2 regions of the Promicromonospora sp. CA-289599 genome follow, and region 2 is predicted to be linked to the other one. Evidence: riboswitches for the same ligand, from Rfam matches in the RefSeq annotation. Region 2 holds a riboswitch; the other holds the start of a gene.
The links. A riboswitch is a leader RNA that binds a small molecule or an ion and turns the genes downstream of it on or off. The one in region 2 is predicted to bind thiamine pyrophosphate.
Positions count from the first base shown of each region.

Region 1: it holds a riboswitch for thiamine pyrophosphate, as region 2 does, so the genes downstream of both, thiC (phosphomethylpyrimidine synthase ThiC) here and ACQEVI_RS10380 (thiamine ABC transporter substrate-binding protein) in region 2, are expected to answer to the same signal.

Region 1 covers NZ_JBNJNI010000001.1:3,396,008-3,401,006, forward strand. Annotated here, with positions in the region: gene ACQEVI_RS15060 (N-acetylmuramoyl-L-alanine amidase) at 1-1,212, shown strand, start outside; gene ACQEVI_RS15065 (C39 family peptidase) at 1,256-2,593, opposite strand; TPP riboswitch at 2,724-2,829, shown strand; gene thiC (phosphomethylpyrimidine synthase ThiC) at 2,824-4,629, shown strand; gene ACQEVI_RS15075 (LacI family DNA-binding transcriptional regulator) at 4,705-4,999, opposite strand, start outside.
Region 2 covers NZ_JBNJNI010000001.1:2,335,742-2,340,740, forward strand. Annotated here, with positions in the region: gene ACQEVI_RS10375 (ABC transporter permease) at 1-1,334, opposite strand, end outside; gene ACQEVI_RS10380 (thiamine ABC transporter substrate-binding protein) at 1,310-2,395, opposite strand; TPP riboswitch at 2,390-2,494, opposite strand; gene ACQEVI_RS10385 (DUF4235 domain-containing protein) at 2,532-2,813, shown strand; gene moaC (cyclic pyranopterin monophosphate synthase MoaC) at 2,892-3,362, shown strand; gene ACQEVI_RS10395 (MoaD/ThiS family protein) at 3,359-3,598, shown strand; gene ACQEVI_RS10400 (MogA/MoaB family molybdenum cofactor biosynthesis protein) at 3,628-4,125, opposite strand; gene ACQEVI_RS10405 (sulfite exporter TauE/SafE family protein) at 4,122-4,999, opposite strand, start outside.

The DNA.
Region 1 (4,999 bases), 1.1 Mb from region 2:
ATAGGCCTGGAGCACGAGGGCTGGGCCGGTACGGGTGCCTGGTACACGGAGGCGATGTACCAGGCGTCGGCGGACCTGGTCCGGCACCTGGCGGCGGAGCACGACATCCCGCTCGACCGGGCGCACGTCATCGGGCACGACCAGGTGCCGGGCATCCTGCCCGGGTCCACCAGGAACGTGCACTGGGACCCGGGCCCCTACTGGGACTGGGACCACTACTTCGAGCTGCTCGGTGCCCCCATCGGCGGTGACCTGGAGGCGACGACGAACGTCGCACCGGGCGACGTGGTCGAGGTGCGCACCGGGTACGCCGACAACCCGAACACCGTGACGGGCTGTGAGCAGGCGTCTCCGGGCTCGGGCGCGTGCGTAGCCGGCGCGGGGACGAACTTCCGGTACCTGCACCAGTCGCCGTCGGCCGACGCGCCGCTGGCGAAGGACCCGGGCTGGAAGCCGGACGGGTCGGACGGAACCACGTACGCGAGCGACGTGAGCGCGCGCGTCCAGTCGGGGCACAAGCTCGTCGTCGACCAGGTAGAGGGCGACTGGCTGGGCGTGTGGTGGGCCGGTTCGCTGGCCTGGCTGCACAACCCGGCCGAGCGCCCGGTGGTGGTGCCGGCGACGGCGAAGACGGTCACGGTCGCGGGCGACGCCCCGGCGCCGGTCTTCGGCAGGGCCTACCCGGAGGCAGCAGCGTACGAGGAGCACCCGGGCGTCCCGGTGCAGCCGGTCACGCCGATCGAGTACCGCGTGGGCGTGGACCAGACGTACGCGGTGGCCGACGACCACGTCGCGTCCGACTACTACCGGGCCACCACGTTCGACGGCACGGGACCGGGCGACCGCACGGTGGTGCGCGGCAACGACGTGTACTACCAGGTGTGGCTGGCGCACCGGCACGTCTTCGTCAACGCGTCCGACGTCGAGCTGCACGACCCGGTGGTGGCCGATGTGTCCGGGCCGAGCATCGAGGGCAGGGCCAAGCCGGGGAAGGTCCTGCGCGCGGACGCCGGCACGTACCTCCCGAACGACGTCCGCGTCCGCTACCAGTGGCTGCGCGACGGCGAGCCGGTGTCCCGGGCGATCGGCAGCAGGTACCTCGTGACGGGCCGCGACCAGGGCGCCGAGCTCACGGTCCGGGTGACGGTCTCGGCGAAGGGCCACGCCTCGGCGGCGTACACGTCGGAACCGCGGGGTGTCCCGGGCCGCTAGGCGGCCGCGGGGGTGACGGACACTCCGCGGCCGACAGGCCGGATCACCAGTTCGGCGTGACACCCGGCAGGTTGCGCGGCAGCCTCACGTTCTTCGGGTGGTAGACGTACGTGATGCCGTCGGTCGAGGTCTGCCACACACGCTCGAAGTTTTCCCGCGTGTAGACGGAACGCACGGCCTCGTTGCTCGCCTTGTTCGGGTCGTTGATGATCGGGTCGCCTGCTGCGGTGAACCCGACCAGCGTCACGAGGTGCCCGTTGGTGCCGTACCCGGCCTCAGGCATCTCCTCCTCCTCGAAGCTGATCGAGAAGATGAGCGGGATGCCCGCCTTGATGAACTTCTCGGCCTCCGCGAGGGACCGCAGCCGGGTCACGAACGAGTCCAGCCCGAACGTGCTGGCGTACGCGGCGTTGAACGGCCAGTTGCCCGCGCCCTCGTACGTGTAGTCCCAGGTCCGCATGGCGGCGTAATCGACCTGCGGGTCACCGTTCGGGGCCTCGATGCCCTCGAGCTCGGCCTCCGGCACCTCGCGCCCGTAGTAGTACAGCACCATGGACGACGACGTCGGCGAGCACCACACCTGGCCGCCGCCCCCGAACTCGGGGTACTCGCCGCGGTGGATGTTCTGGCTGAACTGCGGCACGTCGAGCGACACCGCACGACCGAGCGTGAAGTCGCTGGTGCCCGTGTAGTGCGAGTCGGGCAGGTACTCGTTGGTCATGGTGCTCACCGAGTCCAGCCGCGGCGATACCCGGGTGCCCTCGGGCCGGTACAGCGTGGCCCGCGTCTGGAACGCGTCGGGCTCGTTGCCCGACTTCGCGACGAAGGTGTCCGTGAACAGGTACGCGTCCGCGTCGGTCTGCCCGTTCACGGAGGTGCGGTGGATGTCGCCGACGCTGCCGTCGGCGGGTGCGAACTCGGCGCCCGACGCCCAGCGGCTCATCACGAACCACTTGGTCCACGTCCCGTCGGCCTTGCGGCCCCGGAACTCGATCTCCACCCACGTGCCGGTGGGCGTGTGCGCGTTCCACGAGCTCACGGACTCGTCGATCAGGTACCCGGCCGCGACGACCGGCGACGTCCACCGGCCCGTCTCGTAGGTGACGGGAGTGCCGTCGCCGAACGGGTCGGTGTACTCGACGGTGTCGCCGCCGTGCTTCAGCACGAGCCCGCCCTTGGCGTTCGGCCGCAGGTTCGAGGTCTCGCCCGCACGTAGCTCGCGTACCCCGTCCCAGGAGGTCAGCGTGATCTGGTTGTCCGACGCCGCCGGACCCGGCCCGTCCGCAGCCGCCGCACCCGCCACGATTCCTGCTTGCACTACGAGCGCTCCCGTCGCCATCAGCGCGAACACCCTCGTTCGCAGCTTTCCTCGAACTGACATGTGTGCCTCCACGTCGGGGCCCGCCGCTGGGTGAAGCGAGCCATGAGGTCTCTCTATCAGAGCGGAAGAGCTTTGGCCCCGAAAGAGAGACCCCGGTGAGCACAGACGGCTCGGGGTGCTAACGTCGGCGGCGATCCCACGGGTGCCTCACGCAGGGGCTGAGATCGGGCTGTTCGGCCCGGGACCGTTGAACCTGTCCGGTTAACACCGGCGTAGGAAGCAGGAGTCTCATGATGGAGAAGTCCCAGTCCCGCACGCTCGCTTACCAGTACGAGCGCGACCACGAGCACGACGGCGGGTACAGCACACCGCAGGACGGCACGGGTCTCCGGGTGCCGGTCACGGAGATCACGCTGGCCCCGTCGCCCGACGGCGCCCCCAACGAGCCGGTCCGGGTCTATCGCACGCAAGGCCCCGGTTCCGACCCGGTCCGTGGCCTCGCTCCCGCCCGCGAACCCTGGGTCGTGGCACGCGGAGACACGGAGGAGTACGACGGCCGCGATCGGGCACTGGCCGACGACGGGCGCGGCGCGCTGCGCCGCGGTGCCGCCAGCCAGGAGTGGCAGGGTGAACGACGCCGGCCCCGCCGGGCGCTCCCCGGCCGGACCGTCACCCAGATGCACTACGCACGCCAGGGCGTGATCACGCCCGAGATGCGGTTCGTCGCGGTGCGCGAGAACTGCGACGTCGAGCTCGTGCGCAGCGAGGTGGCCGCTGGCCGGGCGATCATCCCGAACAACGTGAACCACCCGGAGTCGGAGCCGATGATCATCGGCAGGGCGTTCCTGGTGAAGGTCAACGCGAACATCGGCAACTCCGCCGTCCACAGCTCCATCGCGGAGGAGGTGGAAAAGCTCGAGTGGGCCACCAAGTGGGGTGCCGACACGGTCATGGACCTGTCCACGGGCGACGACATCCACACCACGCGCGAATGGCTCATGCGGAACTCGCCGGTGCCCATCGGCACCGTGCCGATCTACCAGGCCCTGGAGAAGGTGAACGGCGACGCCAGCGCGCTGACCTGGGAGATCTACCGCGACACGGTGATCGAGCAGTGCGAGCAGGGCGTCGACTACATGACCGTGCACGCCGGCGTGCTCCTGCGGTACGTGCCGCTCACCGCCGACCGAGTCACGGGCATCGTCTCGCGCGGCGGGTCGATCCTCGCGGGCTGGTGCCTGGCGCACCACCAGGAGAACTTCCTCTACACGCACTTCGACGAGCTCTGCGAGATCTTCGCCCGGTACGACGTCGCCTTCTCCCTCGGCGACGGCCTGCGGCCGGGCTCGCTCGCCGACGCGAACGACGCCGCGCAGTTCGCCGAGCTCGACACCCTCGCCGAGCTGACGAAACGGGCCTGGGCCCACGACGTCCAGGTCATGGTCGAGGGGCCCGGACACGTCCCGTTCCACCTGGTGCGCGAGAACGTGGAGCGGCAGCAGGAGCTCTGCGACGGCGCCCCGTTCTACACGCTCGGCCCGCTCGTGACCGACATCGCGCCCGGGTACGACCACATCACCTCAGCGATCGGCGCCACCGAGATCGCCCGGTACGGCACCGCGATGCTCTGCTATGTCACGCCCAAGGAGCACCTCGGCCTGCCGAACCGCGACGACGTGCGCACCGGCGTGGTGACCTACAAGATCGCCGCGCACGCCGCCGACGTCGCCAAGGGGCACCCCGGCGCCCGCGACCGGGACGACGCCCTGTCCAAGGCCCGCTTCGAGTTCCGCTGGCGGGACCAGTTCAACCTGTCGCTCGACCCGGAGCTCGCGGAGTCGTACCACGACGAGACGCTTCCGGCCGAGGCCGCGAAGACCGCGCACTTCTGCTCGATGTGCGGGCCGAAGTTCTGCTCGATGCGGATCTCGCAGGACATCCGCGACGAGTTCGGCGGGGCGCAGCACCAGGCGGCGCTCGCGGACGCGGCGTCGGCGTCGGCGTCCGCTCAAGCGGAGGGCATGGCCCAGAAGTCCGCGGAGTTCCGCGAGTCGGGCGGCGAGGTCTACCTCCCGGCCCCGACCCTCCGCCCCTGACCATTCGTTGAGTGCTGGCTATTTGCGGGCCGGAGCGTGCTGAGCCCGCAAATAGCCAGCACTCAACGAGGACGGTCAGGGTAGGTCCGGGACCGGGCCCGTCGTCGTGCCCTCGACCAGGGTCACCGGCAGCACCACCGACCGGGGCTCCTCGCCGGCCAGCAGCGCGATGACGGCCAGGCCGAGCGCCCGGCCCTTCTCCACGAGCGGCTGGTGCACGCTGGTGAGCACGTCGGGGGAGAGCCACGGCAGGTCGAGCCCGTCGAACCCGGCCACCGACACGTCCTCGGGCACCCGCAGCCCGAGCTCGCGGGCGGCGATCACCGCACCGGCGGCGAGCAGGTCGGAGTGCGCGACGATCGCCGTCGGA
Region 2 (4,999 bases):
ACGACGAGGGGTACGGCGACCACCGCCTGCGCCACGGGGACGAGCAGCCCGGAGGTCCGCAGGTCCACACCGAGCACCGGCTGGTCCATGGTGATGAGGAACCCGAATCCGACGGTCACCGCGGACACCCCGAGCGGGAGCATGAACAGCCCGTCCAGCGCCCCGACGGCGCGGCGTGCGCCGACCGACCGCGGCCGCCGGGACACCACGAGCGCCACGAGACCGCCGACCACCAGGGCGATCACCGTCGCGGCCAGTGCGGTCCGGAGCGAGGTAGCGGTGGCCTCCCACACGGTGACGACCAGTGCGTTGCGCTCACCGGTGGTCCCGAGCGCCACGTAGTTCCCTGGTCCCCAGGAGCCGTCGGGCTCGCGGAAGCTGCGGGTCACCAGGCCGGCCAGCGGCAGCACCATGAGCCCGCCGACGATCGCCGCGCCCACCAGCGCCGTCGTCATGTCCTGGGGCGACCGCCAGGACAACCGCCTGGCCGAGCCGTGCGTGGACACGAGGCGCAGCGCCGCCTCCCGCCGGCGGCGGGCCCGGGCGGACACCGCGAGGGCGCCCGAGATGACCACGAGCTGCAGGATCGAGAGCACCGAGGCCGTCCGCAGGTCCAGGAACTGGGTGGTGCGCGTCCAGATCTCGGTCTCGATGGTGCCGTACCGCACGCCGCCGAGGACCAGCACGACCCCGAAGGCGGTGGCGCAGAACAGGAACACCACTGCGGCCGCGGACGCGACAGCGGGCGCCAGCGAGGGCAGCGTCACCGTGCGGAAGACCCGCGCGGGCCCTGCCCCGAGCGACGCGGCGGCCTGCTCGGTCCTGGGGTCGAGCCGTTCCCACAGCCCGCCGACGGTCCGCACGACCACCGACACGTTGAAGAAGACGAGGGCGACGACTATCCCGGCCAGCGACTCCTCCAGCCTGAGGAAGCCGAGCGTGCCGCCGGGCGCGAACAGGGTGCGGAACGCGACGCCGACCACGACGGCGGGCAGCACGAACGGCACCGTCACGAGCCCGCGCACCAGTACCCGGCCGGGGAACGACCGGCGGTAGAGCAGGTACGCGAGCGGCAGTCCGAGCAGCACCGAGAAGGCGGTGCCGAGCACAGCCTGGGTCAGGGTGAGCCACACGAGCCGCCACGTGCGCGGGCTGGACAGCACCTCCGCGAAACCGGTGAGGTCGAGCACGCCGTCGGGCACGAACCCGCGGACCACCAGCGCGGCCACGGGCCAGGCGAAGAAGACGGCGAGGAACCCGAGGGGGACGGCGACCGCCGTCCCCCAGAGCAGCGGCGCGGGCCGCAGGCTCAGCCGACTACGGTCTCTGTCCACCGCTCTATCCACTCGTCGCGGTGCTCGCTCACCTCGGCGGGATCCACCTCGAACGGCGTCTCCGCCTGGGGTGCGAACTTCTCCCAGTCGGCGGGCAGCTCCGTGGCGGGGTCGGCCGGGTACATGTACATCGACTCGGGCAGCGCGGCCTGGGCGTCCGCGCCGAGCAGGAAGTCGACGAACGCCTGGGCGCCCTCCGGGTTGTCCGACCCGGCGAGCACCCCCGCGTACTCGACCTGCCGGAAGCACGTCTCGAGCAGCGCGCTGGTGGTCGACCCGGAACCGTCCTCGCTGACGGTGAAGGCCGGCGAGGTCGCGTACGACAGGACGAGCGGGCGCTCGCCGCCCTCACCCGCGCCCGAGAAGTCCACGTAGTAGGCGTCCTCCCACGAGTCGGCGACCTTGACGCCGTTGTCGACCAGGGACGCCCAGTAGTCCTCGAACCCGTCCTCGCCGAACGCCCCGACGGTCGCCAGCAGGAAGGCGAGCCCGGGCGACGACGTCGCGGGGTTGCTCACCACGAGCAGGTCCCGGTACTCCGGGTCGGCCAGGTCCTCGAGCGTCTTCGGGACCTCGAGGTCCGACTGCTCGAACCAGGCCTCGTCCGCGTTCACGCAGACGTCGCCCTGGTCGATCGGGGTGAGCGCGCCGCCCAGCTGCTCGACGCCGTCGGGCAGGTCCGCCGGGGTGTACTCCTCGACGACCCCCGCCTCGAGCGCGCGGGACGCGAAGGTGTTGTCGATGCCGAAGACGGCGTCGCCGAGCGGGGCGTCCTTGGTCAGCACCAGCTGGTTCACCAGGGTTCCGGCGTCGCCCGCCGCGCTGACCTCGACGGTCAGCCCGGACTCCTCCTCGAACTGCTCGACGACCTTCTCGTCGAGCGCCCAGGAGTCGTGGGTCACGAGGGTCACGGTGCCCGACGCCGCCGGGTCGCCCCCGCCGGTCCCGGAACCATCGGACCCAGAGCCGCCGCACCCGGCGAGCAGGAGCGCCACGGAGAGCGCTCCGGCGGCCGGAACAACATGGATGGTGCCCGTGCGAGCACCGGTAGGACGCAACATCGTGCCTCGACTTCCTCCGCCGGTCTTACCCGGATCAGGTTCAAGGGTCTGCGGTGTTCCGCACTCTCAGCGCCGTGTGGCGCTCCCCTGTCGTGTCCGGCCAGCCTACTGGCTGGTCGGACGCTACGGTGTAGGGATGGCCAAGATCGAGACGGAACAGACACTCGCCGAGAAGGTCGGCACTCTTGCCCTGACGCTCGCGGCCGGCTGGGTCGCGCAGAAGGCGGTCAGCATGATCTGGAAAGGCGTGACCGGTAACGACGCGCCCAGCAAGGCGGACGACCCGGAGCTGGACCTGGTGCAGGCCACCGTGTTCGCGGCGGTCGCCGCGGGCACCGCGGTGTTCGCGAAGCGCATGGCGGCGAAGGGCGCGTCCACCGCCGCCCTGCGGCTCGCCGCCCGGCGCGCGGCACGCTGACCGCACGCCGTCTCAGGTGCCGGCCGGGTTCGGCCCGTGCCGGTTCGGCCTGCGAGCCCGACGTGACACCCTGGTCCCGTGAGCTTCACGCACCTTGACGACCGCGGCCAGGCCCGCATGGTCGATGTCACCGCCAAGCAGCCGACGATCCGCTCCGCCACCGCGACGGGCAGCGTCCGCTGCGGTCCCGACGTCGTGCGGGCGCTGCGCGACGGCGCCGTCCCCAAGGGGGACGTGCTGGCCGTGGCCCGGATCGCCGGGATAGCGGCCGCGAAGAGGACGCCGGAGCTGCTGCCGCTCGCGCACGTGATCGGCGTGCACGGCGCCGCGGTGGACCTCGAGGTGACCGACGACGGCGTCACGATCACGGCGACCGTCCGCACGGCCGACCGCACGGGGGTCGAGATGGAGGCGCTCACCGCGGTCGCGGTCGCGGGCCTCGCCGTCGTCGACATGGTCAAGGGCCTGGACAAGTCCGTCTCGCTCGCGGACGTGCGCCTCGAGCGCAAGACGGGCGGCAAGTCGGGCGACTGGGAGCGTCCGGCATGATCACCGTCCGCTATTTCGCCGGCGCCCGGGAGGCCGCCGGTGTCACCACCGAACAGCTCGGCGGCCCGACGTCGGTGGCCGCCCTCCGCGCTGCCCTCACGGCAGCGCACCCGCGCCTGGCGGACGTGCTGCCGAAGTGCGCCCTGCTGGTGGCGGGCGCCCGCACGACGTCCGACGACGCCCAGGTCCCGGACGGCGCGACGGTAGACGTCCTGCCCCCCTTCGCGGGCGGCTGACCCCGCTCAGGTGTCCGACCCGGCTCGGGTCAGTGGTCGCCGCCGACGAGCTGCGAGCGGACGTGCGGCCAGAGCGTGAGCACCACCTGGAGCCCGTCGCGCACCCCGCCGGACGACCCGGGCAGGTTCACCACCAGCGCGCGCTCCCCGTCGGCGGTGCCGGCGATCCCGGCCAGCCCCCTGGAGAGCGCGGCGGTAGGGACGCCCGCCGCGATGCCCTGCTGACGGACGGCCTCCGCGATCCCCGCGATCTCCTGATCGATCACCTCGCGCGTGCCCTCGGGGGTGAGGTCCCGCGGGGCGATCCCGGTGCCGCCGGTGGTGATGACGAGCCGCGCGCCGTCGTCGAGCACGGCACGCAGCACGTCCCGGACCGACTCGACGCCGTCGGGCACGAGGTGCTGATGCACGTCGGTGAGCCCGGCCTCTTCCAGGAGAGACACCGCCGTCGGACCAGACCGGTCCTCGGCCTCGCCGCGTGCACAACGGTCGGAGACAGTGATCACCGCTACCCGGTCGGACGTCATACCGACACGCTATCGGCCTCCGGCCCGTGGGGCTTGGCTGCCTCAGCGGGCTCGGCAGTCTCGGCAGTCTCGACGGCCTTGTCGCGACGGTACGCGCGCACCGACCATGCAACGGCGGCGGCCCAGACCACCCAGATGATCACGTACACGGTGTTCATCAGGACAGGGCCCGCGGCGATCCAGTCGCTGTTGAGCAGCGTGCGCGAGTTCGTGAGGATGATGACGCCACCCACGAGCGAACCGAGGACGCGCGGGGGCACGAGGCGCACCAGCCAGGCGGCGATCGGCGCGGCGATCAGCCCACCGATGAGCAGAGCCAGCACCCAGGTGAAGTCGATGCCCTCGCCGCTGAGGCCGACGAAGAAGCCGATGCTCGCCGCGATGGCCACGAAGAACTCGCTGGTGTCGATCGAGCCGATCACCTTGCGGGGCTCCATGCGGCCGCTCGCCAGGATCGCGGGGGTGCCCACCGGGCCCCAGCCACCACCGCCGGTCGCATCCATGAAGCCGGCCACGAGGCCGAGCGGCGTGAGGAAGCGCCGGCGCAGCGGCTTGTCCGAACGCGCGGGGAGGCCCTGCACGGTGAACCGGAGCAGCACGTAGAGGCCGAGCGTCAGCAGGATCAGCGACATCACCGGCTTGGCGATCTCGGTGGAGAGGGACGACAGGAAGGTGGCGCCGGCGAACGCACCGATGGCGCCCGGGATGCCGATGCGGGCGACGACCTTCCAGTCCACGTTGCCGAAGCGCCAGTGCGAGGCGCCGGAGGCCAGGGTGGTGCCGATCTCGGCGAGGTGCACGGTGGCCGACGCCGCAGCGGGGTTGGTGCCGATCGCGAGCAGCAGGGTCGTGGAGGTCACGCCGTAGGCCATAC